Regions from separate parts of the Rothia koreensis genome, predicted to be linked through region 1. Evidence: riboswitches for the same ligand, from Rfam matches in the RefSeq annotation. Region 1 holds a riboswitch; each other region holds the start of a gene.

Region 1 (7,517 bases):
TCGTGAGCGGTGCCGTGCAGATCGCGTCGAGTTGGTCCGGATTCTCGCGGGCCAGCTCGACCCACACCTCCGGCGCGAAACCTTCCGCGATCCCCACGCCGGAATCGACTCGGGCGTACCCGATGCCCTGCGGACCGTGGGTCTCCGGGGTCGTGACCAGTTCCTTGCCGAGCGGACGGGATGCCCCGAGGCATACCGGGACGTCGTCGCGCCCGCACAGGCTCAGCAGTCCCAGGTTGTTCCTGGCGACGTCGTCGGCGGGAACATTTCCGGGAGTGCACGAGACGGCCTCGAAGACGACCTCTGGCTGGGCAGCCAAGTACACGAGCGCGAGCGCATCGTCGATGCCGGTGTCATTGTCCAGAAGAATGCGGGGCATGACCCCAGCATAGGGGCCGACCCTTCCGGATCACCCCTTGTCGGAGCCGTCTTCAGGATCCTGGCTCTCGTCCTCGGCATGGATGATCGTCGTGCTTCCGTGACCGCGGCGCCCCTCGTGATGGGTGCGCTGGGCCGCGGGTCGGTCCGCAACCACGGGGTAGAGACCCGTGACGCCCTCACGCTCGGCCGGCAGTTCCCTGACCCGGCGTCGGACCACGAACCAGCCGATGATCAGGGCCGGAATGATGATGACCATGGTCGACAACGTGTACGTGCCCACCGGGTAGTCGAAGCCGATCAGCACGATCACACCCGCCAGGAAGACCAGAGTGATCCAGTTCGTCACCGGAGCCCAGGGCGCCCTGTACTTGGGCCGCCGGTACTTTCCCTGCTTGGTCAAGGAAACGAACTTCATGTGGGCCATGATGATCGCGACCCAGCCGACGATGATGCCGAGGGAGGCGATGTTGAGCACGATCTCGAAGGCGGACTCGGGCACGAAGTAGTTCAGCACGACGCCGAGGAGGGCCACCCCTGCGGTCAGCAGGATCCCGCCGTATGGAACGCCGGACTTGGTGAGCCGCTGGGCGAACCGCGGCGCGGAACCCGCCATGGACATCGAGTGAAGTATGCGTCCCGTGGAATACAGCCCGGCGTTCAGGGACGAGAGGGCCGCGGTGATGACCACGAGTTCCATGATCGGCCCGGCCGCTCCGACGTTGATCGAGGAGAAGAACGTGACGAACGGGGACTCGTCCTCGCTGAAGGCCGTGTAGGGCAGCAGAAGGGTGAGCAGGAAGATCGCGCCGACGTAGAAGATCGCGATGCGCAGGATGACCGTGTTGATCGCCTTGGGAATCACCTTGGCGGCGTCGCGGGTCTCGCCGGAGGTGGTGCCGACCAATTCGATCGAGGCATAGGCGAAGACCACGCCCTGCATGATGATCAGTGCCGGCATCAGACCGTTCGGGAACAGGCCACCATTTTCGGTAATCAGGCCGATGCCTCGAGGGGATCCCGTGGGTGTGCCGAAGATGACGAAAGCGATCGCGAGCACCAGGAAGACCACCAGGGCGGCGACCTTGATGAGGGCGAACCAGAATTCCATCTCCCCGAAGACCTTCACGGAGATGAGGTTCAGGGCCACAACCAGAACAATGACCAACAGCGCCACGAGCCACTGAGGTATGGCATCGACGAAGGCGCTGTACTGACCGAACCAGTGCACGTAGATCGCGATGGCCGTGGAGTCCACGATGGCCGTTGTCGCCCAGTTGAGCCAGTACATCCACCCCGAGACGTACGCAGCTTTCTCGCCGTAGAACTCGCGGGTGTAGGAGACGAACGACCCGGAGGACGGACGGTGAACCACCAGTTCGCCCAGCTGTCGGAGGATCAGATAGGCGATGATCCCGCACAGCGCATAGTCGAGAAACAAGGAGGGGCCGGCGGAAGCCAGGCGGCCACCTGCTCCCAGGAACAACCCGGTACCGATCGCCCCACCGATGGCGATCATCTGGAGCTGGCGCGGGCCGAGACCCTGCTTCATCCCGGTCTGTTCCTGCTCATACGCCATTTCTTCGGGATATTTTGCGGTGTGCCGCTGACTCGTGTCGGTCATGGATTCCTCTGCATGTCTCGACGCCGCCGGCCGACTGTTCGCCTGTGCGATGGGCAAGCCAGAGGAAAATGCGGCGTCTGTAGTTTTTACGGCTCTTCGCAGTTGAGGGGGTAGGTGGCTGAGCGCGTCGGTCGCCGGATGAGGGTCGAGGCCTTCCGATGATGGAAGTTCTCACACTGACCATCTGCCGGAAGACCTCGACGTGCACCACGCTACCTTCGCGACCCCTGATCTGACCGTGTTCTGCCATCTCGACGAGCTCGGCCTCGTGGCCACCGGTCAGCTTTTTGAGCCGGATCGCGCGGTGATCGAGTGCCGCGTCGCCGAGCCGGATCCGTGGTGCCGGGGATGCGGTAGCCAGGCGCTCTCGCGCGGGACGGACACGCGGCGTCTCGCCCACGAGCCGTTCGGTCATCGCCCGACGACGCTGCTGGTCCGGGTCCGCCGCTACAAGTGCTCGGGATGCGGACGGTCCTGGCGTGAGGACCTCACGGCAGCGGCGCCCGAGCGAGCCAAGCTGTCCCGTAGCGGGATGCGGTGGGCGTTGGAAGCGCTCGTGATCGACCACCTCACCGTCGCCCGCGTCGCCGCCGGACTCGGTGTCGGTTGGCACACGGCGAACAACGCGGTCCTCGCTGAAGGGCGTCGAGTGCTGATCGACGATCCCGCCCGGTTCGACGGCGTCGCCGTGATCGGCGTCGACGAGCACGTCTGGCGCCACACGAGAGTCGGCGACAAGTACGTCACCGTCATCATCGACCTCACCCCGAACCGCGACAAGACCGGCCCCGCCCGTCTGCTGGACATGATCGAGGGTCGCTCGAAAGCCGTGTTCAAGACCTGGCTCGCCGCACGCCCGCAGGACTGGCGCGATGGTGTCGAGGTCGTCGCGATGGACGGGTTCACCGGCTTCAAGACCGCCGTCAGCGAGGAGCTCCCGGACGCGCAGGCGGTGATGGACCCGTTCCACGTCGTCCGCCTCGCCGGCGACGCCCTCGACACCTGCCGTCGTCGCGTCCAGCAGTGCCTGCACGGCCGGCGGGGCCGCAAAAACGATCCGCTCTACAAGGCCCGCCGCATCCTCCACACCGGCGCGCAGCTGCTCACTGACCGGCAGCAGACCCGTCTCGAGGCACTGTTCGCGGTCTCCGAGCACGTCGAGGTCGAGGCGACCTGGGGCATCTACCAGCGCGTGATCGCTGCCTACCGCGAACCCGATCGGAAGACGGCGAAGAAGCTGATGACAGCCGTCATCGATTCCGTCTCCAGCGGCGTCCCCGCCGCGCTCGTGGAGGTCCGCAAGCTCGGCCGCACGCTCAAGCAGCGCGCCGCCGACATCCTCGCGTTCTTCGACCGGCCCGGCACGTCCAACGGGCCAACAGAGGCGATCAACGGGCGCCTGGAACACCTCCGCGGCTCCGCCCTCGGATTCCGGAACCTCACGAACTACATAGCCCGATCGCTGCTCGACACCGGCGGCTTCAGGAACCACCTACACCCTCAAATGCGATGAGCCGTTTTTACGAGAATCGTCGTCGGACCACCCCGGTGTGGCCCTGGCTACTTCTATTGGTGATGTGCGTCCAAAAGACGCCATCGACACGATAACCCCCAATGGTCACAATCGTGTAACAGGATCTGGTCGAGAAATACCGTGTCACACGCCGCGACGGGCCGGAGCCCGCTGGATTCCGGAGGAAGAACCGAGAAAACTGGGCCGGGCACACAGACCATCCCGAGCGGCCGAGAGACTTGGCTCGACGACGCCGCAGCAACCCGCGCTCCCGAAGCAGGTGCTACCGCCAAGACCGATGGAGGAACAACATGCTGAACAGCGCCGACCGTATCCGCACGACCCACGTGGGCTCGCTCCCCCGCACCGACGAACTGATTCGGGCCAACGCCCGGCGCGCCCGCGGTGAGATCTCCGAGCCGGATTTCCAGGCAGTCCTGACCGAGTCGGTCGGCGACGTCGTGGAAAAGCAGGTCGAGTGGGGCATCGACGTCGTCAACGACGGCGAGTACGGTCACGCGATGGCGAGCGACGTCGACTACGGCGCGTGGTGGCACTATTCCTTCGCCAGGACCGGTGGCCTCGAAACCGTGGACAACACGTCCTTCCAGGAGATCCTCAAGACGCCGGGCAACGGTCGGTACAACAGCTTCGCGGTGCGCCGGGACTGGAACCGCTTCGCCGATTTCTACGAATCCATCAACCTGGGCAACGACCCGGACGGTGAATTCCCGATCGCGACGGGACCGCTGACTTACCAAGGGCAGGACGCTGTCGCAGCGGACATCAACAACCTGCGCACCGCCGTGGAGAAGAATGAGGCGTCGGAGGCGTTCATCGCGTCCCTGTCGCCAGGGTCGGCGTCGCGCATCGGCAATCACCACTACGCGACCGACGAAGAGTTCATCTATGCCTGGGCAGATGTGCTCCACGAGGAATACAAGGCCATCACCGACGCCGGATTCATCGTGCAATTGGACGACCCCTCCATCGCGGAAGCCTGGGACCAGCTGACGCCCGAGCCCACGATCGAGGAGTACCTGCGGTTCAATCAGCTCGCGATCGAGGCCGCGAACTATGCCTTGCGCGGCATTCCCGAGGAGCAGGTCCGCTTCCACCTCTGCTGGGGATCGTGGCACGGCCCCCACACCACGGACATCGAGATCAAACACCTCATCGACTCGCTCTTCACGATCAACGCCGGAGCGTACGTCTTCGAGGCGGCGAACGTCCGCCACGCGCACGAGTGGAAGGACTGGGAGGGAGTGAGCCTCCCCGACGGCAAGCTGGTGATCCCCGGCGTCGTCTCCCACTCGACCAACGTGGTCGAGCATCCCGAGCTCGTGGCCCAGCGGATCGAGCAATACGCCTCCGTCCTGGGCAAGGAGAACGTGATCGCCGGGACCGACTGTGGTCTGGGCGGTCGGCTCCATCCCCAGGTCGCCGAGGCCAAGCTCAAGTCCCTGACCGAGGGCGCGAGGATCGCCACCGAGCGCCTGTACTGACTCTGCGGGTGCCGGTGCCGGGTCGGGGTGCGGGTGCGGGTGCGAGTGCGAGCCGCGGGTGGGCCGCGGTCGGGGTGCGAGGCGCGGGTGCGAGCCGCGGGTAGGCCGCGGGCGCACCTCGCGCTCGGGAATTGGCAAAAGGTGCATGCCCTCACGACCGGATGCGTCTAGGGTGGATTTCAAACTGTCGTCCCTGACGATTTCCGAATCCCCCAAGGAGTCATCTCATGGCCGCTGAACAGACAAACGAATCGAACCTTCTCGCCCCGCTCGCCGGGGAAGTCATCCGCATTGACCACGTCCCCGACCCGGTCTTCGCCCAGAAGATGATGGGCGAGGGTTTCGGAATCCAGGAACCCTCATCGGGCGAGATCGTCGCACCCGTATCGGGCGAGGTCACGGTGACCACCAGCAGCAAACACGCCCTCGGCATCAGGACCGATGACGGCCTGGAGGTCCTGCTTCACCTGGGCATCGACACCGTCGAACTCAAGGGCGAGCCTTTCGACCTTGAATCCGCCAAACACGACCGCGTCGCCGCGGGCCAGCACCTTGGGTCGATGGACATCGACGCCGTCCGCGACGCCGGCAAGGACCCCACGACGATCGTGGTCGTCACCAACTCTGCCGACCGTCTGGACTCCTTGGCAGTCCAGGGCGGCCGGTGCCACGCCGGCGACGTCGCCGCCGCCGCGACGCTGCGAGGCTGAGGCGGTAGCCAGGTTGCGTCGACGGCGGGACTGAATCGGCGCGTTGGTGGAGTCGGCCGGCGTCGAGGTGGCAATTTCGTGCACGACCACCGCGCTAGGTGGCAGCCACGTGCACTTTTCACCCCAAAATCTGCACGCGGTTGCCACCTCGCGCCGGGACAGGGGGCGAAACTGCACCGGATTGCCACCTCGAACGGATGCGCGACGCCGTCGCGTCCCCGGGTGCCCGCTGGGCGGCGCTGTTGGGAGGCGCTTACCCGATAGAGCGGCGTTTACCCGCACTATCGCGGCCCTGTGCGCCCGCCGCGCGGCTCTGTCGGGAGGTGCTTACCCGATAGAGCGGGGTTTACCGACCGCATCGCTGTCTCCGGCACCCTCCCCGCAGCCCTGTCAGGTGGCGCTTACCCGATAGAGCGGGGTTTACCCGCAATATCGCGGTCTTGTGCGTCCTCCGCGCGGCTCTGTTGGGAGGTGCTTACCCGATAGATTGGCGTTTTCCGTCGCTGGGTGGGGGTTCAACCGCCTCCCAATGGCGGTTGTCGCCACCGAATCGGGTAACGGCCACGCAGCGCACATCGTCCCGGGCCCGTCAGCCGCCGGCCACGCAGCGCACATCGTCGCGGGCCCTTCAGCCACCAGCCACGCAACGCACATCGTGGCGAGCCCTTCAGCCGCCGGCCACCCACAGGAACCACGCGGTGCTACGACACTCACGCCCACGACGCCGTCAGAAGACGATCGCGTGGTTCCCGTGCCAGAAGACCCTGTCCTCCGCGTGAGCCTGGACCGCGCGTGACAGGGTCGCCCTCTCGACGTAAGCTCCGTGTTTTTGCAAGTCGGCCGGGGAAAAGGTGTGGTCCACCCGGGTGACGTCCTGCTCGATGATCGGGCCCGCATCAAGTTCGGGGGTGACGTAGTGCGCGGTCGCTCCGATGAGTTTCACGCCGCGCTCCCACGCCATCCGGTACGGCCCGGCCCCCACGAAGGCCGGAAGGAACGAGTGGTGGATATTGATGATCGGCACGTCGATCCGACGCAAAAAGTTTTCGGAAAGTATCTGCATGTAGCGAGCCAGGACCATGAAATCGGCCTTTCCCCTGACCAGCTCCATGATCCGCGCCTCTGCCTCCGACTTGTCCGCGCCCTGCGAGGGAACGTGGTGGAACGGGATACCGAAGTACTCCACTTCTTCGCGCAGATCCGGGTGGTTGGAGATGACCATCGGTATTTCCACGGGCAACTCGCCCCGTTGCTGGCGCCACAGCAGGTCGAGCAGGCAGTGGTCGGACTTCGGAGCAAGGACGATCATGCGTTTCGGCGTCGAACGGTCGATCAACCGCCAGTCGAGCCCCACGGAAAGCAAAGTGTCCTGCAGGTCCGCCTCGATGTCGGGGATCGACGCGGTGAAGTTCTCCTTGTGGAAGACGGTGCGCTGGTAGAAGATCGGCTCATCGTCGATGCTCGTGAACTGGTCGCTCTGCAGAATATTGCCCCCGTTCCGAGCGATCGCGCCGGCGACGGCGCTCACGATCCCGGGGCGGTCAGGGCCCTTGACGACGAGGCATCCCTGGTCGGCAAAGCGTTCGATGCGAGGGGTCATGGATTCTCCGTCATTCTTCGGGTCGGGAACGTTCAAGGGCGGCGGACGCGCAAGCGCCCGGGTCGGCACGCCGTGCTGACCCGGGCACCTGGATTCAGGTTTTCAGCGGAACAGCAACAGGGCCTCGCCCTGGCCGCCACCGCCGCACAGGGACACGGCCGCCTTGCCGCTGCCCCTGCGGTTGAGT
Region 2 (7,517 bases), 770 kb from region 1:
CCGAACTCCCAGCAGTCCATGGCTTGGAACATCAAGCGTTTCAGCAACGACGAACTGCGCCAGCGCTTCGTCGACATGATCGTGCCCCAGGCCGAGGCCCTCGGGCTGACCCTCCCGGACCCCGACCTGGTCTGGAACGAGGAGCGTCAGCACTACGACTACGGCGAGCTGGACTGGGACGAATTCATGTCCGTGATCAAGGGGCGCGGCCCGTGCAGCGTCCAGCGGATGAAGCGGCGTCGTGAGGCCCACGAGAACGGGGCCTGGGTCCGGGAGGCGGCCGCGGCCTACGCCGAACGACAGGCCGCCCGCGCGGCCGAGGCCGCAAACCACGAAGACCACGAAACCGAGACCGCGCCGAGCTCACAACGACCGGCCGCCCAACTGATCGGAGCCTGACCACGATGGCCGAAGAAACCCACCAGAATCAGCAGACGGCCTGGCCTCTCTGGGAGGTCTTCGTCCGATCCTCGCGCGGCCTCTCCCACGTGCACGCCGGGTCGTTGCACGCCCCCGACGCGACCATGGCGGTCCGCAACGCGCGCGATCTCTACACGCGGCGCAACGAGGGAACCAGCGTGTGGGTCGTGGAGGCCGACGCGATCACGGCGTCCGACCCCGATTCCAAGGGCGGCTACTTCGAATCCGCCCAGGGCAAGGCCTACCGCCACGCGACGTATTACACCAAGTCCGAAGGGGTGAAGCACCTGTGAGTACCTTCGCATCCCAAGAATCGGCCACCAAGATCAGCGCGGGTGAGTCCATCAGCTCCGAATCCATCGCTGAATCCGGGGCCACGGCCTCCGAGGACGTCGCTCAGTACGCGATGCGGCTCGGCGACGACGCCCTGATCCTCTCCCAGCGTCTCGGGTGGTGGATCGCGCGGGCCCCCGAGCTGGAGGAGGACATTGCGCTGTCCAACATCGCACTGGACCTCATCGGGCACGCCCGGTTCCTGCTCACCTACGCGGGGACCGCCTGGAACAAGAGCGAGGACGACCTCGCCTACTTCCGGCCCGAGGAGGAGTTCCGTTCCTGCCGGCTCGTCGAGCAGGAGAACGGCGACTTCGGCCAGACCATCGCCCGGCAACTGATCTTCTCGATGTATCAGTACGAGCTGTACAAGGCACTGGCCGAATCCTCCGATCCGACGCTCGCGGCCATCGCTGACAAGGCGGTCAAGGAAGTCGAGTACCACGTGGACCACGCTTCGCAGTGGATCCTCCGGTTGGGGCTCGGCACCGAGGAATCCCGGCGACGCATCGCCGCGGGGCTCGAATACATGTGGCCCTACGTCGAGGAACTGTTCACCGACGACGAGCTGATCGACCGTCTGGACGGCGTCGCGGTGCGGCCGTCGAGCCTTGAGGAAGCGGCGATGCGCGGCATCCGGTCGGTCCTCGCGGAGGCCGAACTCGAGGTGCCCGAGGTGGCCCAGGCCAGGCTCACCAGCGAAGTGCGTGACGGTTCCTACTCGGAGCACCGCGGGTACATTCTGGCCGAAATGCAGTCCCTGGCCAGGCAACACCCCGGAGCGACGTGGTGATCGCGATGGCAGCCACGAGCATCCACACAGCACCGGACAAGGACTCGGCCGGTCTGGCCCGCGAGTTGCCCCTGGGCCCATCACGTCGGCCGCACGATGCCGCCGACGCCGCCCTGTGGGACCGTGCCGCGACGGTCTGCGACCCGGAGATACCCGTCCTGACCCTCGCCGACCTGGGAGTTCTTCGGGACGCCTACGTCGACGGCGACCAGGCCGTCGTCGTCATCACCCCCACCTATTCGGGGTGCCCCGCGATGGACACCATGGCCGACGACCTGGTCGCGACCGTCTCCACAGCCGGGTACCGAGACGTCCGCGTGGAGAAGGTTCTGCGACCCGCGTGGACCACCGACTGGATGAGCGAGGCAGGAAAAGCCAAGTTGGCCGAATACGGGATCGCGCCGCCGACCGGTGAGAGCGCTCCTGGACACAACAGCGGCCCGGTCAGGCTGACGCTGTCCGTCAAATGCCCGCATTGCGGTTCCCTCCGAACGCGCGAGATGACCCGATTCGGTTCCACCTCGTGCAAGGCCCTCTGGGTTTGCAACGAGTGCCTCGAGCCCTTCGACTACTTCAAGGTTCACTGACATGACCCAGACCAGCACCCACCGTTCCGACGTCGAGAACGAAGCCTCCGCGCCCGAGGGGAGCGGGCGACGTCGCGCCACGTTCAACAAGCTCCCCGTCACCGGTCTGCGCAAGCTGACCAACGAATCCGTCGAAGTCTCTTTCGGCGTCTCCGACGACTTGGTCGAGGACTACGACTACCTCCCCGGACAGTACGTGGCCCTCCGCGCCGAGATCGACGGCCAGGAAGTGCGCCGCTCGTACTCCATCTGCGCAGAGCCGCGCCCCGGAGAGATCCGAGTCGCGATCAAGAAGGACATGGGCGGGTTGTTCTCCACGTGGGCCAACGAGGAGCTGGCCGTCGGGGACGAACTCGAGGTCATGAACCCGCAGGGCGCCTTTACCTCCAGAACCCGGGTCACCTCGATGAACCACCCGGACGAACTGGCCCGGCACGAGGTCCGCGAGGACAAGAACGCCCACGTGGTGGCCATCGCCGCCGGATCGGGGATCACGCCCATCATGGCGATCGCCCGGTCCCTGATGAAGGCTTCTCCCACCGCGAGCGTCGATCTCGTCTACGCGAACAAATCCTCGATGGACGTGATGTTCGCGGAGGAACTGGGCGACCTCAAGGACAAGTACCCGTCACGGATCGCCCTGCACCACGTCCTGTCCCGTGAACAGCGTGTCTCGCCCCTCATGTCCGGCCGCATCGACCCCGACAAGCTGGACGAACTCCTGGACAAGGTGATCCCGGTCGATGCAACCCAGGAATGGTTCCTGTGCGGACCGTTCGAGCTCGTGCAGCTCTGCCGTGACGCGCTCGCGGCCCGAGGGGTCCCGGAGGAGAGGATCCGTTTCGAACTGTTCACGACCGGCAAGCCGGAGAAACCGGCCGGGCAGCAGGGGCGAGAAGTGGTCGCGGATCCCGAGGGCGAGAACATCAGGATCACCTTCAACCTGGACGGCAATACCGGAAAGGTCGAAACACCCAAGTCGGCCAACGAAACCGTGCTCAACGCCGCGCTTCGTGTCCGTCCCGACGTGCCCTTCGCGTGTGCCGGCGGCGTGTGCGGAACCTGCAGGGCCAAAGTCCTCTGCGGCGACTTCACGATGGAAGAAAACTTCGCCCTGGAGAAGGATGAGATCGAGGCCGGCTACGTCCTGACGTGCCAGACCCGACCGACCTCCGACGCCCTGGACGTCGACTATGACGCATAGCTCGTGCGCGGTGCGCCGCTTCGGGCCAGTTGAAAGGACCTCGACCATGATCGACCTGACCATTTCCGATGACATCGCGGAGATCGTGCTCAATGCTCCGAGCAAGCTCAACGCCCTGGACGTCGAGGATCTCGCAGAACTGTCCGAGGCCTATCGGGAGGCAGAGAACGCCGAGGTCCGGGCGCTCGTGCTGCGCGGCGAGGGCCGCGGGTTCTGCGCGGGCAGGGACATCTCGTCGGTGGATCCGGCACACGACGACGTCGAGGGCTACCTGGGGCATCGGGCCACGGCCCTCTTTCGCCAGATCGCCGCGTTCTCAGCCCCGACCTTTGCCGCGGTGCACGGCGCGTGCCTCGGCGTCGGGCTCGGTCTGGCGATCGCGAGCGACGTCGTCTACGTCGCCGAGGACGCCAAGATCGGGTCGCCGTTCGCCAACCTCGGGGCGACGCTCGACTCCGGAGGCCATGCTCTGTTCTACGAGAGGCTCGGGGCGCACCGGACCCTCGACCTGATCTACACCGGGGAGATGATGAGCGGGGCCGAGGCGGTCACCGCCGGGCTCTTCTCCCGCTCCGTGCCCGCGGAAGAATTGGTGGACTTCACGATGCAACGGGTCCGGAAGGTGTCCCAGGGGGCGACACAGGCGTACCTGGTCTCGAAGGCTCTGGTAGGTCAGCTGCGTGACGAGCGAGCAGGCCTCTGGGATTCCATGGCGGCCGAATCCGCCGAGCAGGCACGACTGTGCTCGACCGCGGACTACGCGGAGGGGTTCTCGGCGTTCCAGGAGAAGCGAAAGCCGCGCTTCACGGGAGAGTAGAGACTCGGGCACTGTCTGTTCGGAGCATTGTCCCGACGTAGCCGGTGCCGTGCCGCGCGGCCCCGTAACACAGTGCAAACCGAGTAACACAAGCACACAGGATGGTCTGGAATCCGAGGTGTTACATACGCTCATGGAAGGAAAGATCAAGAGTCCCAACGCGCAAGCTCTGGCTGGTTGGGCGGCAACCCTCTCCCGTAGCGGGGTGCCCCAGATGATGATCTGGCACCGTCGGCGCGACGACCGGCGGACATGCAAGTACGGCGCGAGAACCGGCGCCACCGCGTGAATGGTTGCGTCGATTCTCGGGAGACGGGAAGTCGGCGCAGGGCTCGGGCACGCGGAGAACCATGGAGTCCCTCCAGGCACCGAAAGGAATCCCGATGTCGGACAAGAAGCGCATCGCCATCAACGCCTTCGACATGACGTGCGTGGGCCACCAGAGCTTTGATCTGTGGCGCCACCCTCGTTCGCGGGCCACCGAGTACAACACCCTCGAGTACTGGACCGACTTGGCCAAGACGCTCGAGAAGGGTCTTTTCGACGGGATCTTCTTGGCCGACGTCGTCGGGATCTACGACGTGTACCGCAACTCGGCGGCACCCTCGATCCGTGGTGGGGCGCAGGTTCCGGTCAATGACCCGTTCATGCAGATCTCGGCGATGGCCGCGGTGACCGAGAACCTCGGCTTCGGCGTGACCAGTGCCGTGACCTACGAGCAGCCGTACACGCTGGCCAGGAAGTACGCGACGCTCGACCACCTGACCAAGGGGCGCGTCGGCTTCAACGTGGTCACGTCCTACCTTCCGTCGGCCGCGGAGAACCAGGGCCTGCCGCGCCAGATCGAGCATGACAAGCGCTATGAGATCGCCGACGAGTTCCTCGACGTCTGCTACAAGCTCTGGGAAGGATCGTGGGAGGACGACGCCGTGGTCAAGGACCGCGAAACCGGCGTCTACGCCGACCCGTCCAAGGTCCACCCGATCCAGCACGAGGGCAAATACTTCACGGTCCCCGGAGCGGGACTCACCGAGCCGTCCCCGCAGCGAACCCCCGTCATCTTCCAGGCGGGAGCCTCCTCGCGCGGTCAGGCTTTCGCTGGCAAGCACGCCGAGGCCGTGTTCGTGGGCGGGCTGCGCCCGGATCTGACCCGGTTCATGACCGACAAGATCCGTGACGAGGCCGAGAAGGCCGGTCGTCAGCGCGACGACGTCAAGATCTTCGCGATGCTGTCCGTGATCGTCGACGAGACCGACGAAAAGGCCCAGGCCAAGTACGAAGAGTACCTCCAGTACGTGTCTCCCGAGACCTCCCAGGCGATCATCGGCGGCTGGTCCGGTGTCGACCTGTCCCAGTTCGGCGAGGACGAAGTGCTCAACTACATCGAGACCGATTCCATTCAGTCCTTCCTGACCCCGTTCACCCTCCAGTCCAAGGACAAGGAGTGGACGCGCGAGGACATTGCGAAGCACTGCGCGATCGGCGGGATGGGCGACGTCATCATCGGTGGTCCCGAAAAGGTTGCCGACGAGCTCGAACGCTGGATCGATGAAGGCGGCCTGGACGGAATCAATCTCGCCTACCACGTCTCGCCCGGGTCCTTCGAGGACTTCGTCGAGTTCGTGGTCCCCGAGCTCCAGAAGCGCGGCCGCTACCGGACGAGCTACGAGGGATCCACCTTCCGCGAGAACCTCTACGGCGAAGGTCAGGTTGCGATCGACGAGCACCACCCGGCCGCGGCGTACAAGGGGTCGTATGTCGGCAAGCCATCGACCGAGGACACCCCGGCGCGCCCGGTCGAGGAGGACGCCGTGGCCTGATCGTTCGGGAAGTGGCGCCGTGTCTTGGCTCGGTCGGGTGTGGTGCCGCGACGCGGTCGGGTGCGGCGCTTCGTCTTGACTCGTCGGGGGCGGCATCATAACTCGGTCGGGTGTGGCGCCGCGTCTTGGGCGGGTGTGGCCGGCAGCTTCCGTTGTCCGCCGCGAGGTGGCGAGGCGGCGAGGCGGCGGTTTTGTGCGGCTGATTCCACGAAGTGGCAGTTTGGTGCCGTTCTCTTCGCGAGGTGGCAATCTCGTGCTGTTTTTCCGGCGAGGTGGCAATTTTGGGACGTTTTGGGCCGGTTTTAGTCCCAAAACTGCCACCTCGCGCGCCGGCCTGCACGTAACTGCCACGTCGAGCGCTCGTTCGCTCGAAATTGCCACCTCGGCGGGGCGACTCGCACGAAACTGCCACCTCGCGCGCCGGCCTGCACGTAACTGCCACCTCGAGCGCCCGACCGCACAGAACTGCCACCTCGGTCCGGGACGACGACGGCGATAAGCCCCGTCACGTGCGTGCTTCGGCACAAAATTGCCATCTCGGCCCCTGACTGCACGAAACTGCCACCTCGGTCGAGGGCGAGCTGCACAAAACTGCCACCTCGCGCGTCGGCCTGCACGAAACTGCCACCTCAGCCCCCGCCCCCCTCCGGCCCGCGGCACCCCCGGCCCGCGGCACGCGCCCCCGCTCCGACCCCCCCCGCGGCCCGCACCCCTCGCCTCTGAACCCCCTCCGATCCCCGGCCGCTTGCGCGAAAGATCGCCCACCGCGCCCATTTACATAGTTAGGCTATCCTTAGAGACCAAAGCCACAAAAAGTGCAGTTGTGCATCTTTTGCAGAACTGCATAAGATGCATGGGTGCAAACCACAGAACCATCCCTTCGCGAACGACGTCGGGCGCGGACGTGGGACTCGATCCACGCGGCCGCGCGTGAACTCGCGTCGGAACGCGGAATCAGGCAGACCACCGCGGAACTCATCGCGGAGAAAGCCGGTGTCTCGCCGCGAACGTTCTTCAACTACTTCGCGACCAAGGAAGACGCCGTCATGGGGCTGCGTCCCCCTCAGATGACCGAAGACATGTTGGCTCAGGTCCAGGAGGACGAGTCGGGCGGACTGCTCGCGCAGGCGGCCCGGCTCCTCGCCAGCGTCCTGTACGACTCGTTCGCGAGCGACATCAAGGGGATCATGAACGAGCTCACCGAAGACCGGGACCATATGCGGCAACGCATGAAGATCCACATGCTTCGGTGCGAGCAGGAGCTCAAGGACTTCCTGCTCGCCATGGACTGGGCCGTGTACCAGGAATCCGGCCGTTTCGTGCTTCGTGAAGACGAGAACAGCGAGCCGGAACCCGAGCAGGAAGAGCGCATTCGTGCGATCGTCCTGATGGCCACCGCTGTTCTCCGATACGTCGACTACGGCGCCCGAGCCTCCCGGGATGAGTTTGCCGCATCCATCAATCGCACCGTCACACTGTTCTCCACCATGATCAAGGAGCCTCGTTGAGCACCACCTACACACCGCGTCACGCCGTCGGGGGT
Region 3 (7,517 bases), 110 kb from region 1:
CCGCGAGGGTCTCCGACAAGACGGCGTTCTTCAATATCGCGGGCACCGGCAAGCCCGGCCGGCTGATCGAATACGCTCCGACCCAGGAGATCTTCAACAAACCCCAGGAGAAGGCCACGGAGGATTACGTGTCCGGCCGCTTCGGCTGATCGTGGGCCGTGACCGTGGGTTGTGCACCCGTGGTTCTGGCCAGGGCGGTCACAGAAGCGGCGACAGTGCGAGGAAGAAGATCGCGGAAACCACGACGGTCACCGGTATGGTCACGACCCAGGTCACCACCAGTCGAAACGCCGTATTGGCCCGCACCGCGTGAAATCGTTGATTGGACCCGGCCCCGAGCACGGCCGAGGCCGCCAGGTGCGAGGACGAGAACGGATCCCGGGCCACGGCTCCCGTACCGAAGATGAGCACGCTCGTCACGGCCTGGGCCACTGCCCCGCGGAAAGGATCCAGGGCGACCAGGCGGTCCGTGAACGTGTGTCCGATGCGCCAGCTGCCGAGCAGGGTTCCGACGGCCATCATGAGGGCCAGGAGGGCACACAGCAGGGTTGTCTGGGGCGTGCTGATGTCACGGCCGATCGACAACCACATCAGGGTCCCGATCACCAGGCTGCGGTGCCCGAAGTAGATGCCGTGGCCCAGCGAGATGAGGGATGTGCTCAGCGACAGCACATACCGTGACCGACGATGGATTTGTCGGGGGCTCGTGTGCTGGAGCAGGCGCACCAGAGGAATCACCACGGCCCAGGCCACGCCGAAGGCCACGAGCGGGGCCAGGACCAACGGCAGGATGACGTCGCCGACCATGGTCAGGCCGAGGTGCAGGTGGTTTCCGAGACCGACCTGGTTCGTTGCCCAGAGGCCCCCGAAGACCCCGCCGATCAGGGCATTGGTCGAGGACGACGGCGAACGCCGCCACCAGGTGAAGATTTCCCACAGGATCACGGTCAGCAGCGCAGCGGTCAGCACCGCGAGCCCGACGTCGTCGTGAGGGATCGTGAGCCACTGGTCAGAGGTGAGGGACAGAGTCACCGATCCCACGACCAGCCCCACCACGTTGAAGGCAGCGCAGACGATGAGCGCCACTCTGGGCGTCAGGGCGCGGGCGGACACCGGGACGGCCACGGCATTCGAGGCATCGTGGAAACACCCGATGGCGGTGTACCCCAGAAGGAAGAGACCGCACAGGACGAAAAGGAAGTACTCCACGCCTCAGGACTCCTGGACGAGGATGCGGCCAACGTCGGTGGCCACCTCCCGCACACTGAGCGACGCCGCCTGCAACTGGGCCGTGAACTGGGCTTCCTTGATGTAGGCCGCCGGCTTGAGGCGGTCCATCATGTCCGCCTGGTACAGATTCGTGGTCCGGATCGACTGCTTCGACATGCGCAGCACCTCGACCCAGTACTCGTCCAGGCCTTCGAGGTCGGAGAGATGACGCATCGCCTCGGCGGTCAGGGAGGCCTGGCGCTGGAGGAGGTCCAGGAGATCGGAAGCGCGATTGGAGAAGCGGTCCAGGGTGTGGATCTTGATGATGTGCGACGCCGAGGTGAGGGACTCCGTGGCCTGATTGAGACGCTGACCGAGCCGGTACAGGTCGGCGCGCGGAAGAGGCAGAACGAAGGCGCTGCGCACCGTGGTCATCAGGGCAAAGAACGCGTCCGTCGAGCGCCCCTCGATTTCCAGGGCCTGTTCGAAGCCCTGATCATGGTCGGAAACCGGCGACCCCATCATGCGGGATGCCGAGGAGGTTGAGTCGACAACCAGTTGCGCCATGTCCGAGAGCAGCTCGAGGGCCTTGTTCTCCTGGGGGAATAAGCGAAGTGCCACGCTCTGCCTTCCAAGATGGTGGTGGGGTGATCATTCCCAAGATAACCGCACTTGGTTAACAAGCTCGACTTGAGGCTTTCATGACGCACGGGGCCGCGGGCGGGCCTGCGGGGCCTGCGGGGCCTGCGGGGCCTGTGGGGCCGCCGGGCGTGAGGGTGATGCGGGGTAGCTGGGCGTGAGGGTGCTGCGGGCTTGGGGCTCGGAATTTGATGGCCTTGCGTCCCGGACGGCTCTCCTGCGCCCCAACTGGGAGGCGGTTACTCGATTCGGTGGCGGTTTCCGGCGGCAACGGTCCGGGCCCGACGCGGTGGCTTCATGGGCTGGGAGGCGGTTCCCCAATAGCGGGGCGGTTACCGGCGCAATTGGACGGCCTTTGAGGAGCCGGCCTACATCGTGCGGAGGCGGTTGCTCGATTCGGTGCCCTTTACCGGCGAAAAGAGGCCGGAATTCGTGGCACTCGGACGTCTGTTGGGAGGAGGCTTCCTGATTCGGTGGCGTTTGCCTTCGTTAGGTGGGGTCTGAACCGCCACCTAACGAAGGCAAAGGCCTCCCAATCGGGCAACCGCCACGCAGGAGGAGCTATCAAGCAACAGGCGCGGCCACAGAGGAGGGCCCACCGAGGCCGGACGACGAGCAGCGGAACCCGGACAGAAAAGAACCCCCGCCGAAGCGGGGGTTCTTCCCGAAGTATGGGGCACTGGACCGGGTGCGCCTCTCGGCGGAAGACCGCTCGTAGCGGCTAAATAATGGAGCCCGGGGCAACCTGCGGCCCAGTGCCTTGTATCCAGTGTGGTCCTCGTTCGCCGAGGCTGTCAAAGGACCCTGGGGATCAACGATTCATGGGGTTCCGGCGTTGCTTGAGTTCCTTGAACCAGCGTCCGCTCTGACCGACCCACAACATGATCGTGCCGATGATCAGGAGAATCGTCCCGATGGCCCCGATGATTCCCGGGGCATCCTGGAAGGCGCCGCCCAGGCCGAGGAGGCTCAGGATCGCGAGAATGAGCAGGACGATCCTGCCCCAGTTCTTGCCTCGGGTGGCCGCCCTGGCGGAGAGGAGCTGGAGCACGATGACGATCAGCGAGAAGATGGCCCCGGCGCTGAAGAAGCCCCAGGCGTAGGCGGCCTGCCCCTGATCAGCCAGAGTCTTGTATTCGTCGGTGGCCATGAAGACGAACGGCGAGATGATCAAGCTGATCACGCTGATGGCCGCCGAAATGTAAATGAGCCGGGCGGCGGTGTGCACGGCCTTGGGTGCCGCCAGGTCTCCGCCCTGGTTCTGGAGAGGACCATGACCGTTTCCTGCGTCGCCGCCCTGGTACTGGGGTTGTCCGCCCTGGTACTGGGGCTGTCCGCCGTTGGGGTTGCTCCCGTACTGAGGAGGCTGGTTCCCGGCCGGGGAATCGTGATTCTCGGTCATGCTTTCCTCTCAAAAGGTGATTGAACTGACCTTCCTATCAAAACACGAGGGAGTCCCGGCCCACAATGAATCCGCGCCGGCACGCGCGCATGCGGAATCGCTTGTTCATGATTTTCACGCCCGCCCCGGGAAATGAATCAATAAACGGTCACGATTCGGTCGCGAATCGGTTTCGGGTCCGCCGACGTGCGGCGATTCGTCGTCGTCGGAAAACCCACGGAAGATCGGACCCGCGCAAGGAAAACACGGAACCTTACGTTCCGGAGTCATAAAAACCTGGGTCGTCTTCATATGACACCGGTATTTCTCCGTCCCGTCGCTGTGCTCAATGACGCGACATGTGCCGTCAAAGAATCCTCATCCTTGCGGCCGTTCAGGAGGCCGGGTTTGAATACTTGCGTATCTATCCAGAGCGGCCGAGAGACCTGGCTCGACGACGCCGCAGCAACCCCCTCGTGACCCCAACGGGTCCGAGGCACGGTGCTCCCGCCAGGTCCGATGGAGTGTATCGGTTGTCCTTCGACGACGCCGGGCGCATTCCCCGGCCGATCCCGTGCTTTCGGTCGTGGGCCCCGAGTATCGACTGACGCCGCCTCCGTCGGGCGTACCGAAAGGAGACCCGGCGTGAAACCTGAAGACGGACCAGCACTGTCCTTCGAGCTGTATCCGCCGCGCAGCAGCCTGAGTGCGGAGGCCCTGGGTGCCACCATCGCCGAACTCGAGCCCACGCGCCCCGACTACGTGTCGGTGACGGCAGCCTTGGCCGGGGACAGGAGGCGCCAGAGTATCGACCTCCTGCGCCACCTCGTGGATGAGACCGAGCTGAAGCCGCTGGCCCATATCCTCTCGACCGGGCAGAACGCCGCCGAACTCGAGGACCTGGTTCAGGAGATCATCGATCACGGGGTTCGCGGGCTCTTGGCCCTGCGCGGAGACCGGCCCGATGACTACACGCTTCGCGAGGGCGAGTTGCCTTTCGCCCGGCACCTCGTCGAACTCATCCGCCGCGTCGAGGCCCGGGGATCGGCCAAATTGTGTGCGGGACGCCTCGCGGTCGGGGTCGCGGCGTACCCGGTTCGGCACCCGGAGTCCTCGAGCATCCACCACGACACCGAAGTCCTGCTCGCGAAGCAGAGAGCCGGTGCGGACTTCGCCATCACCCAGGTCTACCCCGATCCGGACGACTACGCCGGGCTGGTCGACCGGGCCCGCGCCAACGACGTCGACCTGCCGCTCATCCCCGGCATCCTGCCCGTGACCAGCCTGCGCAGGTACCTGCGCGTGTGCGACCTGGCGGGCATCGATCCCAACCGGGAGCTCGCCTCCCGCCTCGAATCGGCCGGATCGTTCGCCGAGCGCCTGGCCGTGGGAGTCGACTCGGCCGAGGAATTCGCCCGTCGGGCCCTCGACGCCGGGGCCCCAGGACTGCACATCTACACCTTCAACGAGCACCCGGCAGCACTCGAGCTCGTGGACCGACTCGGTCTGCGCCGAGGAACGCCGTCGAAACACCCGTCCGTCGCAAGAAAACAACGTGAGGAGATCACCGTGACCGAAACCAACGCCCCGAACCCCACCACCGCCGAGAGCCCGGCGAGCACCCAGGGCCGCACCTTCCCCGGAGCAAGCATCTTGGGTTACCCCAGGATCGGACGCGACCGGGAGCTCAAGAAGGCCCTCGAATCCTACTGGGCCTCCGACAGCGGATCCCACGAGCTGACCGCGTCCGTCGACTCCCTGCGCGCGCGGGACGTGCGTCGGCTCGCGGATCTCGGACTCACTCAGGATTCGTCGATCCCGGCCTCTTTCGCCCTCTACGACCAGGTTCTCGACGCCATCCTGGCGACGGGCGCCGTGCCCACGCGTTTCGCGGACCTCGCCGACGAGGAAGGCCGTCTGGACCGGGATGCGTCCTTCGTCCTGGCCCGCGGCGATGACGCCCGCGGGCCGTTGGAAATGACCAAGTGGTTCAACACGAACTACCACTACCTGGTTCCCGAGATCGGACCGCAGACCCCGTTCGCCGCGGATCCGCGGGAACTCATCGGACAGTTCCGTGCCGGCAACGGAGATTCCGGAACCCCACTGCGCCCCGCGGTTCTGGGACCGGTCTCCTTCCTCCTGCTGTCGAAAGCCGATGATGCCGCCCCCGAAGGCTTCGACCCCCTGGACCGGCTCGATGACCTGGTCGAGGTCTATCGCGGGCTGATCGACCAGGTGGCCGCAGAAGGAGCGCAGTGGATCCAGATCGAGGAGCCCGCACTCGTGACCGAGCACCACCGGCCCGACCTCGCCGGTCGCGTCCGTGACGCGTATCGTCGCCTGACGGCCGCGCGAACACCCAACGGCCCGTCGATCCTCGTCGCGACGCCTTACGGAGACGCAGAGGACCTCCTGGAGCCGCTGGTGGACGCGGGAGTCGACGCCGTCCACGTGGATCTGGTCTCCGGCCCGGACGGGGGAGGGCTGCGCGAACCCAGCGCGGACCAGCTGGCGCTGTTCACCGGCGAGGATTCACCCGTTCTGGTGGCCGGCGTCGTCAACGGACAGAACATCTGGCGCACCGACTTGCGCACGACGTTCGCGCTGCTCGAGGAGTTGCACGAGGCGGGGGCGAGGGTGTCGGTGAGCACGTCGACGTCGCTCATCCACGTCCCGCACGATGCCGCCCGCGAGGATCGGCTCGACGACCAGCCGCTGCGGTGGCTCGCCTTCGCAGACCAGAAGGTCGGCGAGACCGTGGTTCTGGCCAAGGGGCTGGCCGAAGGGTCCGAGGCGATCGCCGATCACCTCGAAGCATCCGATGAGGCGATTCGGCACCGCGCCGAGGCCCGGGGCACCCGCGACGCCGATGTGCGCGAGAGGGTTTCGGGCCTGACCGAGGCCGACGGTCATCGGGAGACCGCGGAAGAGCGCAAACGGAAGCAGGCCACCGATGGCATCGCGGCGAACCTGCCCGATGTTCCGACGACGACGATCGGGTCATTCCCGCAGACCGCAGACATCAGGTCGGCCCGCGCAGACCACAGGGCAGGCCGTCTGGGCGAGGCGGAATACGTCGAAAGACTCCAGCAGGAGATCCGGTCGGTCATCTCCCTCCAGGAGGATCTCGGGCTGGACGTTCTGGTCCACGGCGAGCCCGAACGCAACGACATGGTCCAGTACTTCGCGGAGAACCTCGACGGATTCGACGTGACCCGGTACGGCTGGGTCCAGTCCTACGGGTCCAGGTGCACCCGGCCGTCGATCCTGTGGGGCGACGTCAGCCGTGAAGGACCCGGTGTCAGGGGAGAGGCCATCACGGTCCCCTGGATCAGTTACGCCCAGTCGCTGACCACCAAGCCGGTCAAGGGCATGCTGACCGGCCCGGTCACGATTCTGGCCTGGTCGTTCGTCCGTGAGGACCAACCGCTCGCGGACACGGCCCAGCAGGTCGCCCTCGCCCTGCGGGACGAGGTCGAGGATCTCGAGAGTGCCGGAATCGGCGTCGTGCAGGTGGATGAACCCGCCCTGCGCGAGCTGCTCCCGCTGCGGGAACGAGACAGGCCGGACTACCTCGAGTGGTCGGTCCGGTCCTTCCGGATCGCGACGTCCGGGGTTCGGCCCGAAACCCAGATCCACACGCATCTGTGCTACTCGGAATTCGGTGAGGTGCTGTCCGCCATCGACGCGTTGGACGCCGACGTCACGAGCGTCGAGGCGGCGCGCTCGCGGATGGAGCTGCTGGACCCGCTTGCGGACATCGGATTCGAGCGAGGCATCGGTCCCGGGGTGTGGGACATTCACTCGCCTCGCGTGCCCACGGTCGGTGAAATCGAGGACCTGCTCGCCGCGGCGTCCCGAGCGATACCTCGGGACCGTCTCTGGGCGAATCCGGACTGCGGTCTCAAGACTCGCGGATACGAGGAGACCACCGCGGCCCTGGCCCGACTCGTCGAGTCTGCGCGTCGACTGCGTGCGGCCGTGGCGGTCTGACGGTTGTCCCTGGGCCCGGACGGTCCGCATCGATGCGGACCGTCCGGGCCTTACCGTCCGAAACGGACCTGCGGGATCAATGTCAGCGCGTCCTCGACGAGCTGGTCCCGATCCGCGTCGGTGTCCACGGCCGTGCGAATCAGAAGGCCGTGGAACAGGAGCATGAGGACATTGGCCAGCCGGGAGGGGTCGCCGACGACGTCGTCCGGGTCGGCCCCCTGACTGACCTGCATTTCCGACCAGGGCCTGAGCACCTCGGCAAGGCGGGTGCGGGCGAGGTTGATGTTTTCCT
Region 4 (7,517 bases), 410 kb from region 1:
TACAAGATCCTCGACCGGCCGAACCCCGGCGTCGTCTACAACCTGATCCTCAACGAGTCCAGGCCGCTCTTCTCCGACGAACGTGTGCGCAAGGCCCTGACCAAGTCCATCGACCGCGACCAGTTGCGGGCGTTGCTCTCGAGGTACCAGGAACCGGCGACGTCGCTGCTCGCCCGGTCCACACCGGATTACCAGGACGTCTCCGATCTGCTGGGCCACGACCCCGACGGCGCCGCGAAACTCCTCGACCAGGCCGGATGGACGATGAACCACAAGACCGGTCTGAGGGAGAAGGACGGCCGGACCCTGAGCTTCACGGTCAAGTACTGGCAGTCCGCGCCCTTCCTGGAACTCGTGCAGCAGCAGCTGAGGGAGTCGGGCATCGAGATGAAGCTCGAGCAGACCACGGTCGCCAACACCGAGGCGGCCAGGCAATCCGGAGAGGCCGACGCCGAGTTCATGAATCTGACCCGGTCGGATCCGGACGTGCTCCGAACCGTCTTCGACGCGAACGGTGCCAACCGGAACAGGCGGGAGCCCGCGCAGGTCGACCAGGACCTGGACCGCTCGGCCGGGGTCAAGGATCCGACGGAGCGGAAGAAGCTCGTCGATGATTCCGTGTCCGCCCTGATCGAGGACGCGCACTCGGTCCCGCTGGTCGAGCTGTCCGGTGTGATGGCGACGTCGCCCCACGTCCAGGGGTTCCGTTACGAGGCGTCTTCACGCTTCGAGCTGTACGACACCTGGCTGGACGACGCCGACGGCACGACCGGCCCCGGATCCGGCCCCAGCTCCGACGCCGGCGCCAACTCCGACTCCGCGAGAGGAGCGACCCAATGAACCCGGTGGTCGCGATGATCCTGCGTCGCCTCGGTTTCGGTGTGCTCGTGCTCTGGGCCGCCTACACCCTGGCCTTCCTGCTGCTGTACGCTCTGCCCGGAGACTCCGTGGCCGCGGTGCTGGGCGGAGACCTTTCGACGGCCACCCAACAGGAAATCGACGAGATTCGGCACCAGTACGGTTTCGACCAGCCGCTGATCGTCCAGTACCTGACCTCTCTCGGCGACGCAGTGCGAGGAAACCTCGGGACGTCGTACACCACCGGACAGCCCGTGACGGCGGCCATCGGCCAGGCCCTGCCCGTGACGATCGAGTTGGCGGCATGGTCGCTGCTCATCGCCGTCCCCGGGGGAATCCTGGTGGCACTCGCCGCCGTCGGCGCGCGGAACCCGTGGTTGCGCAATCTGCTCTCGGGTCTCCCGAGCGTGGGGGTCTCCCTGCCGACCTTCTGGGTCGGCCTGCTCCTCCTGCAGTTCTTCTCCTTCCGACTGGGCCTCATCCCGGCGATCGGGGCGCGCGGTTTCGCCGGAGTCATTCTCCCCGCACTGACGCTCTCGCTTCCTCTCGGCGCGATGATCGCCCAGGTGTTGTTGCGATCCCTCACCCACGAGTGGACGCGGCAATTCGTCACGACATACCGTGCCGCCGGCCTGAGCCGAGTGCGCCTCCTCCTCTCGCACGCGCTTCCACCGGCCGGGGTTTCGCTCCTGTCGATCGCCGGCGTGGTCCTCGGCAACGTTCTGGGTGGCGCGGTCATCGTCGAGACGGTCTTCACCCGCAACGGGATCGGTCGGCTCGCCGAAACATCGGTCACGGGACAGGACATGCCCGTGGTCCTCGGCGTCGTGATGTTGTCCGCTCTCGTGTTCGTGGTGGTCAACCTCGTGGTCGATCTGCTCTACCCGATCCTCGATCCCAGAACCCGTCCCGTCCAGGAGTCGCGCTCATGACTGCCACCGAATTCAGCACGCGCCTGGAGGACCCCGAGGAAGAACCGGTGGGCACCCAGGGGCGCGGGCGCAGGACCACGACGACGATGCTTCGTCTTCCCTTCGGCCTGATCCTGTCCTCTCTCGTGGTCCTGGTGGTTCTGGCCTGGGCGGTCCTTCCCTCCTTGTTCGTCACGGAGAACCCGTTGCTGGGAGATCCCGACATCCGGTTGTCGCCGCCGAACGCCCACCACTGGTTCGGAACCGACCACCTGGGCCGAGACATTTTCTCTCGTGTCGTCCAGGGCGCCGGGGCATCACTGGGAACCACCGCCATCGCCGTCCTCATGTCCTTCGTGACCGGTACCTTCCTGGGACTGGTTGCCGGGACCGCCGGCCGCGTGGTCGACACCGTTCTCATGAGAATCGTGGACGTCCTCCAGTCCGTCCCCTCCCTGCTTCTGTCCTTGGCCGTCGTCGCATCGCTGGGCTCGGGGCCGGTGAACATCGCGGTCGCCGTCGCCGTGGCCTCCGTGCCTTCCTTCGCGAGGCTCATGCGGGGCGAAGTGCTGCGCTGGAGGAATTCGCTGTTCATCGAAGCCGCGACCATGTCGGGCATCAGGACACCCGAGATCCTCTTGCGCCACGTCCTGCCCCACGCGATCGGACCCGTCGGCGCTCTCGCCGCCATCGAGTTCGGCGCGGCGGTTCTCGCGATCTCGGCCCTGAGCTTTCTCGGATTCGGGACCCAGCCGCCCGACCCCGAATGGGGCCTCCTGATCTCCGAGGGTCGGGACTACCTCGCCAGCTCGTGGTGGATGACCGTGATCCCCGGGCTGGTGATCGCGGGCGTCGTCGTATCCGTCAATCGCATTGCCCACGCCCTCCAAACGGAGAGGAGACCATCATGACTCCCTGGACCCCAACCCTGACCCGATCCCGCGCACAGCAGCGCACCGAGGCAACACAACCCGCGGCGTCGGGACCCGCGGACGCGCACCATCACGAGGTCGACGCCGAAGAGACCGGCCGCACTCACACGGAGCACGGGACCGACAACCAGGTCGCCGCCCTCACCCTGCGCGATCTGACGGTGCGCTACGCCCCCGCCGCGTCCCCCGCCGTCGAAGGCGTATCGCTGACCGTCCCGGTCGGGCAGACCCTGGCCGTCGTCGGGGAATCCGGATCGGGCAAATCGACCACCGCCGCCGTGGCCGCCGGGTTGCTCCCGGGTTCCGCGCACGCACGAACGGCCGAACAACGGCTGATGGGGCAGGACATGCGCGGCGCCTCCGACAAGGTGTGGAAAAACGTCCGCGGCGACCTGCTGGGATACGTCCCCCAGGACACCGGGACGGGTCTCAACCCGGTGCGCACGATTGCCTCCCAGCTGTCCGAGACGCTGCGGGCCGCGGGAACCGCGCGCCGCCAGGCCGCAGCCCGGATCGCGACGGCGCTCGCCGACGTCGGCCTCGACCCAGAACTCCACGGGTCGCGGTACCCGCACGAACTCTCCGGGGGCCAGCGACAACGGGTCCTCATCGCGCTGGCTCTCGCGCGCGAACCCCGCCTCGTGATCGCGGACGAACCGACCTCCGCGCTCGACGTCTCGGCCCAGAAGAGCATCCTGGACCTCCTGGAAGACCGGGTCGCCCGTGCAGGAGCGGGCCTTCTGCTGATCACGCACGATCTCGGTGTTGCCCGCGACCGCGCGGACAGCATCCTGGTCATGGAGAAAGGGCGTGTGGTGGAAGAAGGGCGCGCCGAACGCGTCTTCGCCGACCCCCAGCACGAGTACACCCGGAGACTGATGTCGGCCTCGCCGGTGGTGCACGCGGTTCCGCACCGGAAGACCGGCATCGTTCCGGAAGGAACCACGCCCGTGGTTCGCGCCAAGGGCCTGAGCAAGGCTTTCGGGACGGGACCGCACCGGGTCCAGGCGGTGACCGACGTCGACTTCGAGTTGGCCCCAGGCCGGACGCTGGGGATCGTGGGCGAGTCAGGGTCCGGAAAATCGACGACGGCACGCATTCTCCTTGGCCTGGAATCCTACGACCAGGGGGAATTGGAAGTCTTCGGGAAGCCCCTGGGACACAACCGGCGGCAGGGGAGAGAACTGGCAACCCGGGCGCGCTTCGTCCATCAGGACCCGACCGGTCCCCTCGACCCGAAGTACACCGTCGCCGCATCGATCGGGGAACCATTGCGCGGCTTCCGCATCGGAACCCGCGCGGAGCGGGCCGAACGCGTCAACGAGCTCCTGGACCTCGTGGCCCTCCCTCGTGACCTGGCCGGTCGCCGACCCGCGGAGCTCTCCGGGGGCCAGAGGCAACGCGTCTCCATTGCCCGGGCGCTCGCGGTCGATCCCGAGCTCATCGTGCTGGACGAACCGGTCTCCGCGCTCGACGTCTCGGTCCAGGCCCAGATCCTTGATCTCCTCGCGGACCTCCAGGAGCGGCTGGGGTTGTCATACGTGTTCATCAGTCACGACCTGGCCGTCATCCGCCAGATCTCCGACGACGTCCTGGTCATGGCCGAGGGACGCGTGATCGAGTCCGGACCGGCGGGGGAAGTCTTCGATACCCCGCGGGAGCAGCTGACTCGGACACTCATCGAGGCGGTTCCCGGAACCCGTCACGAAAGCGCCCGGGCGAACGTCATATGACGTCGTCGGGCTTCGGGTGAACCGTGTGTGACGTGGCGGCGGAATCGGAGGTCATGTCCTTTCGAGGCCGCTGACCAGGTTGTAAGTTCGCTATCAGGATCACGAGCACCGGTCGTGAAGCTCTGGCTGACCGGTCGGCAACCCTTTCCGCTGTGATGGGGTGCCCCAGATGAAGATCCGGCCGGGAGCACACCGCTCCCCGGCAAGCACGGCGTCACGAGAAGGACTCGGCGCCCCGCCTTCGAAGGGGATTACGATGTCAGCAGAGGAATACCCGCAGGGACCCGGGCTCGGCACGGTGCAGATCCACGGTGGCACGACCGACCCGCCGTCGGCCCGCCCGGTTCGACCGCCGCTGTACCTGACCGCCTCCTACGAATTCGATACTCTTCGCGATGCCAGGGAGTGCTTCGGTCAGCGGGAACCCGGATTCACGTACTCGAGGACCGGAAGCCCCACCGTGGGACTCCTGGAGCGTCGGCTGGCCGAGCTCGAGGGCGGTGTCGGCGCCGTCGCGACGTCCTCCGGACAGGCCGCGCTGACCCTGACCCTCCTTGCCCTGGCCGGGCGTTCGGGGCAGAGCCAGGACGGCGAGCCGCACCCCGAGATTCCCGCGGGACACGTGGTTGCCTCGAACCGCATCTACGGCGGTACTGCCGACCTCCTCAACGACACGCTCGCAGAGGCGGGCATCGCGGTCACCTGGGTCGACCCTCATCGACCGAACGAGTGGGAACGGGCCGTGACGGAACGGACCCGGGCATTCCTCGTGGAATCCGTCGGGAACCCGCACGCCGATCTCCCGGACATTCCCGACATCGCGGCCATCGCACACGCCGCCGGATCCGCGCTCGTGGTGGACAACACCCTCGCGACGCCGCACCTCCTGCAACCGGGAAAGCTCGGGGCCGACGTCGTCGTTCACTCGGTCACGAAGTACCTGACCGGCAACGGCAGCGCGCTGGCCGGAATCGTTGTGGACACCGGACGGTTCTCGCCGAGCAGTGATGCGGCCCGATGGCCCCAGTTCACCGCGCCGCGCCGCCGGTTCGGCAATCAGTCGCTGGTTGCGGGGCACGGCGAGCACGGGGCCTTCCTTCACCTCGTCAGGGCGCAGCTGCTCAACGATCTCGGCCCGAGCCTGGCACCGTGGAATGCTCAGCAGGCACTGGACGGGATCGAGACCCTGGACGTCCGGGTGGACCGTCACTGCCGGGTTGCGGAAGGGATCGCCCGGCGTTTGGCTTCCCATCCGCGCGTGCGGAGCGTGCGGCACCCGAGCCTTCCCGGCTCGAGCGACGCCGCGATCGCCGACCGCGACTTCCCACGCGGTACCGGGGCGGTCCTCTCCTTCGAGATCGACGGGACCACGGACGACGTCGAGCGATTCTTCGACTCGTTGGAACTGTTCAAGCTCGCCGCCAACCTCGGCGACGGACGATCGATGGCCACCCACCCGGCGTGGACGACCCATTGTCGACTCACCCCCGAACTCAGGGAGGCGGGAGAGATCACCGAGCAGACCGTTCGGCTGGCCCTCGGACGCGAAGACGTCGAGGACCTGTGGCAGGACCTCGCGACGTCGCTCGACAGGGTCACCGGAGCCAGCCCGAACCAGGCACCCACCGCACGCGAGAAGGAGACCGTTCGAGCATGACCGCGACGCAAGAAATCAACGACCTCGGGTCACGCCGGCCTGCGCAGGACGGGACCTCCGCGAGGACGCAGCCGTCCGTGGTCCGGCCCGGATTCAGGACGGCCGCCGTCCACGCAGGACAGGAGCCGGACCCCTTGACGGGGGCCGTGATCCCGCCCATCTACCAGACCTCGACGTTCACGCAGGACGGGGTCGAGACGCTCAAGAGCGGATACGAGTACTCGCGTGGCGGAAACCCGACGCGCACCGCCCTGGAAACGCAACTCGCGCAGGTCGAGAACGGGACCCACGCCTTTGCCTTCGCATCCGGGATCGCCGCGGAGGACGCCCTGCTGCGTTCGGTGCTCCGACCCGGGAACACCGTGGTGGCGGCGGCGGAGACCTATGGCGGGACACATCGGCTCCTCAGCCAGTTGTATTCCAGGTGGGGGGGTCGAGACCGCGTTCGTGCCCCCAACCAGGACCGACGAGCGCGACCGCCTGCTCGCTGATCCGTCGACGACCGTCCTCTGGGTCGAGACGCCGACCAACCCCTTGCTGAGCATCGTGGACCTCCGCGAATGGGCTGAGGCCGCTCATGCCGCCGGGGCGCTGCTGGTCGTCGACAATACGTTCGCCTCGCCTGCGCTCCAGAATCCTTTGACGTGGGGTGCCGACGTCGTGGTCCACTCGACCACCAAGTACATCGGTGGGCATTCGGATGTGTTGGGCGGTGCGCTGGTCGTCGGTGACGCGGTGTGGGAGGACCAGCCCCTGGCCGAGGTGTTGCAATTCCAACAATTCGCCGGCGGTGCCGTCGCGGGTCCGCAGGATGCGTTCCTGACCTCGCGCAGCCTCAAGACCCTCGGAGTCCGTATCCGGCAGCACTGCGAAAACGCCCAAACCATTGCCGAATGGCTCGCGGACCGAAACGACGTCGAACGGGTCTGGTACCCGGGTCTTCCGGAACACCCGGGGCACGACGTCGCTGCGAGGCAGATGTCCGGATTCGGCGGGGTCGTGTCCCTGCGTGTCCGGGGCGGCGAAGCAGCGGCGAGGGCGTTTGCGGAGTCCACCGAGGTGTTCGGGCTCTCCGTGAGTCTCGGGGGAGTCGAGTCGCTGATATCCCACCCCGCGACCATGACCCACGGGTCGACCAAGGGAACCCCCGAGGCCCCGCCGAGCGACGTCGTCCGCCTGTCGGTGGGCATCGAGGACGTCGAGGATCTGCAGGCCGACCTCGATCGAGCCCTGGCCGGAGTGCGCTGACCCCGGGATCCCGGCCAACGGCCCCTAAGGGGTCTCGCGCCGGATCGGGTACGTGCTGCCGCCCAGATCCGGATCGGGAAGGACCTCGTCCGGGTCGATGAGTTCCACACGGTGGCCGTCGGCGGTGAGCCGTCGGAGGCCCTCGAGGAACATGCGGCGGGCCATGGCGTCCAAACGG

Evidence for each region. Region 1 has a riboswitch for S-adenosylmethionine ahead of ACTSLZ_RS03485 (cobalamin-independent methionine synthase II family protein). Riboswitches for the same ligand answer to the same signal wherever they lie in the genome.
Region 2: it holds a riboswitch for S-adenosylmethionine, as region 1 does, so the genes downstream of both, ACTSLZ_RS00175 (LLM class flavin-dependent oxidoreductase) here and ACTSLZ_RS03485 (cobalamin-independent methionine synthase II family protein) in region 1, are expected to answer to the same signal.
Region 3: it holds a riboswitch for S-adenosylmethionine, as region 1 does, so the genes downstream of both, metE (5-methyltetrahydropteroyltriglutamate--homocysteine S-methyltransferase) here and ACTSLZ_RS03485 (cobalamin-independent methionine synthase II family protein) in region 1, are expected to answer to the same signal.
Region 4: it holds a riboswitch for S-adenosylmethionine, as region 1 does, so the genes downstream of both, ACTSLZ_RS01780 (PLP-dependent transferase) here and ACTSLZ_RS03485 (cobalamin-independent methionine synthase II family protein) in region 1, are expected to answer to the same signal.

What each region holds. Positions count from the first base shown of each region.
Region 1 covers NZ_CP197643.1:806,818-814,334, reverse strand. Annotated here, with positions in the region: gene ACTSLZ_RS03500 (nucleoside hydrolase) at 1-379, opposite strand, end outside; gene ACTSLZ_RS03495 (amino acid permease) at 410-2,002, opposite strand; gene ACTSLZ_RS03490 (ISL3 family transposase) at 2,205-3,515, shown strand; SAM riboswitch class I at 3,730-3,820, shown strand; gene ACTSLZ_RS03485 (cobalamin-independent methionine synthase II family protein) at 3,827-5,020, shown strand; gene ACTSLZ_RS03480 (PTS sugar transporter subunit IIA) at 5,248-5,730, shown strand; gene purU (formyltetrahydrofolate deformylase) at 6,458-7,330, opposite strand; gene ACTSLZ_RS03470 (acetyl-CoA C-acetyltransferase) at 7,433-7,517, opposite strand, start outside.
Region 2 covers NZ_CP197643.1:40,736-48,252, reverse strand. Annotated here, with positions in the region: gene paaA (1,2-phenylacetyl-CoA epoxidase subunit PaaA) at 1-399, shown strand, start outside; gene paaB (1,2-phenylacetyl-CoA epoxidase subunit PaaB) at 405-713, shown strand; gene paaC (1,2-phenylacetyl-CoA epoxidase subunit PaaC) at 710-1,546, shown strand; gene paaD (1,2-phenylacetyl-CoA epoxidase subunit PaaD) at 1,552-2,133, shown strand; gene paaE (1,2-phenylacetyl-CoA epoxidase subunit PaaE) at 2,135-3,337, shown strand; gene ACTSLZ_RS00180 (enoyl-CoA hydratase/isomerase family protein) at 3,384-4,154, shown strand; SAM riboswitch class IV at 4,299-4,421, shown strand; gene ACTSLZ_RS00175 (LLM class flavin-dependent oxidoreductase) at 4,538-5,974, shown strand; gene ACTSLZ_RS00170 (helix-turn-helix domain-containing protein) at 6,832-7,482, shown strand.
Region 3 covers NZ_CP197643.1:913,592-921,108, forward strand. Annotated here, with positions in the region: gene pstB (phosphate ABC transporter ATP-binding protein PstB) at 1-149, shown strand, start outside; gene ACTSLZ_RS03935 (inorganic phosphate transporter) at 199-1,209, opposite strand; gene ACTSLZ_RS03940 (phosphate transport regulator) at 1,213-1,830, opposite strand; gene ACTSLZ_RS03945 (hypothetical protein) at 2,660-3,250, opposite strand; SAM riboswitch class I at 3,651-3,755, shown strand; gene metE (5-methyltetrahydropteroyltriglutamate--homocysteine S-methyltransferase) at 3,875-7,225, shown strand; gene ACTSLZ_RS03955 (TetR/AcrR family transcriptional regulator) at 7,276-7,517, opposite strand, start outside.
Region 4 covers NZ_CP197643.1:399,047-406,563, reverse strand. Annotated here, with positions in the region: gene ACTSLZ_RS01800 (ABC transporter substrate-binding protein) at 1-840, shown strand, start outside; gene ACTSLZ_RS01795 (ABC transporter permease) at 837-1,790, shown strand; gene ACTSLZ_RS01790 (ABC transporter permease) at 1,787-2,680, shown strand; gene ACTSLZ_RS01785 (dipeptide ABC transporter ATP-binding protein) at 2,677-4,434, shown strand; SAM riboswitch class IV at 4,532-4,649, shown strand; gene ACTSLZ_RS01780 (PLP-dependent transferase) at 4,691-6,091, shown strand; partial or broken gene ACTSLZ_RS01775 (cystathionine gamma-synthase) at 6,088-7,339, shown strand; gene ACTSLZ_RS01770 (glutaminase) at 7,364-7,517, opposite strand, start outside.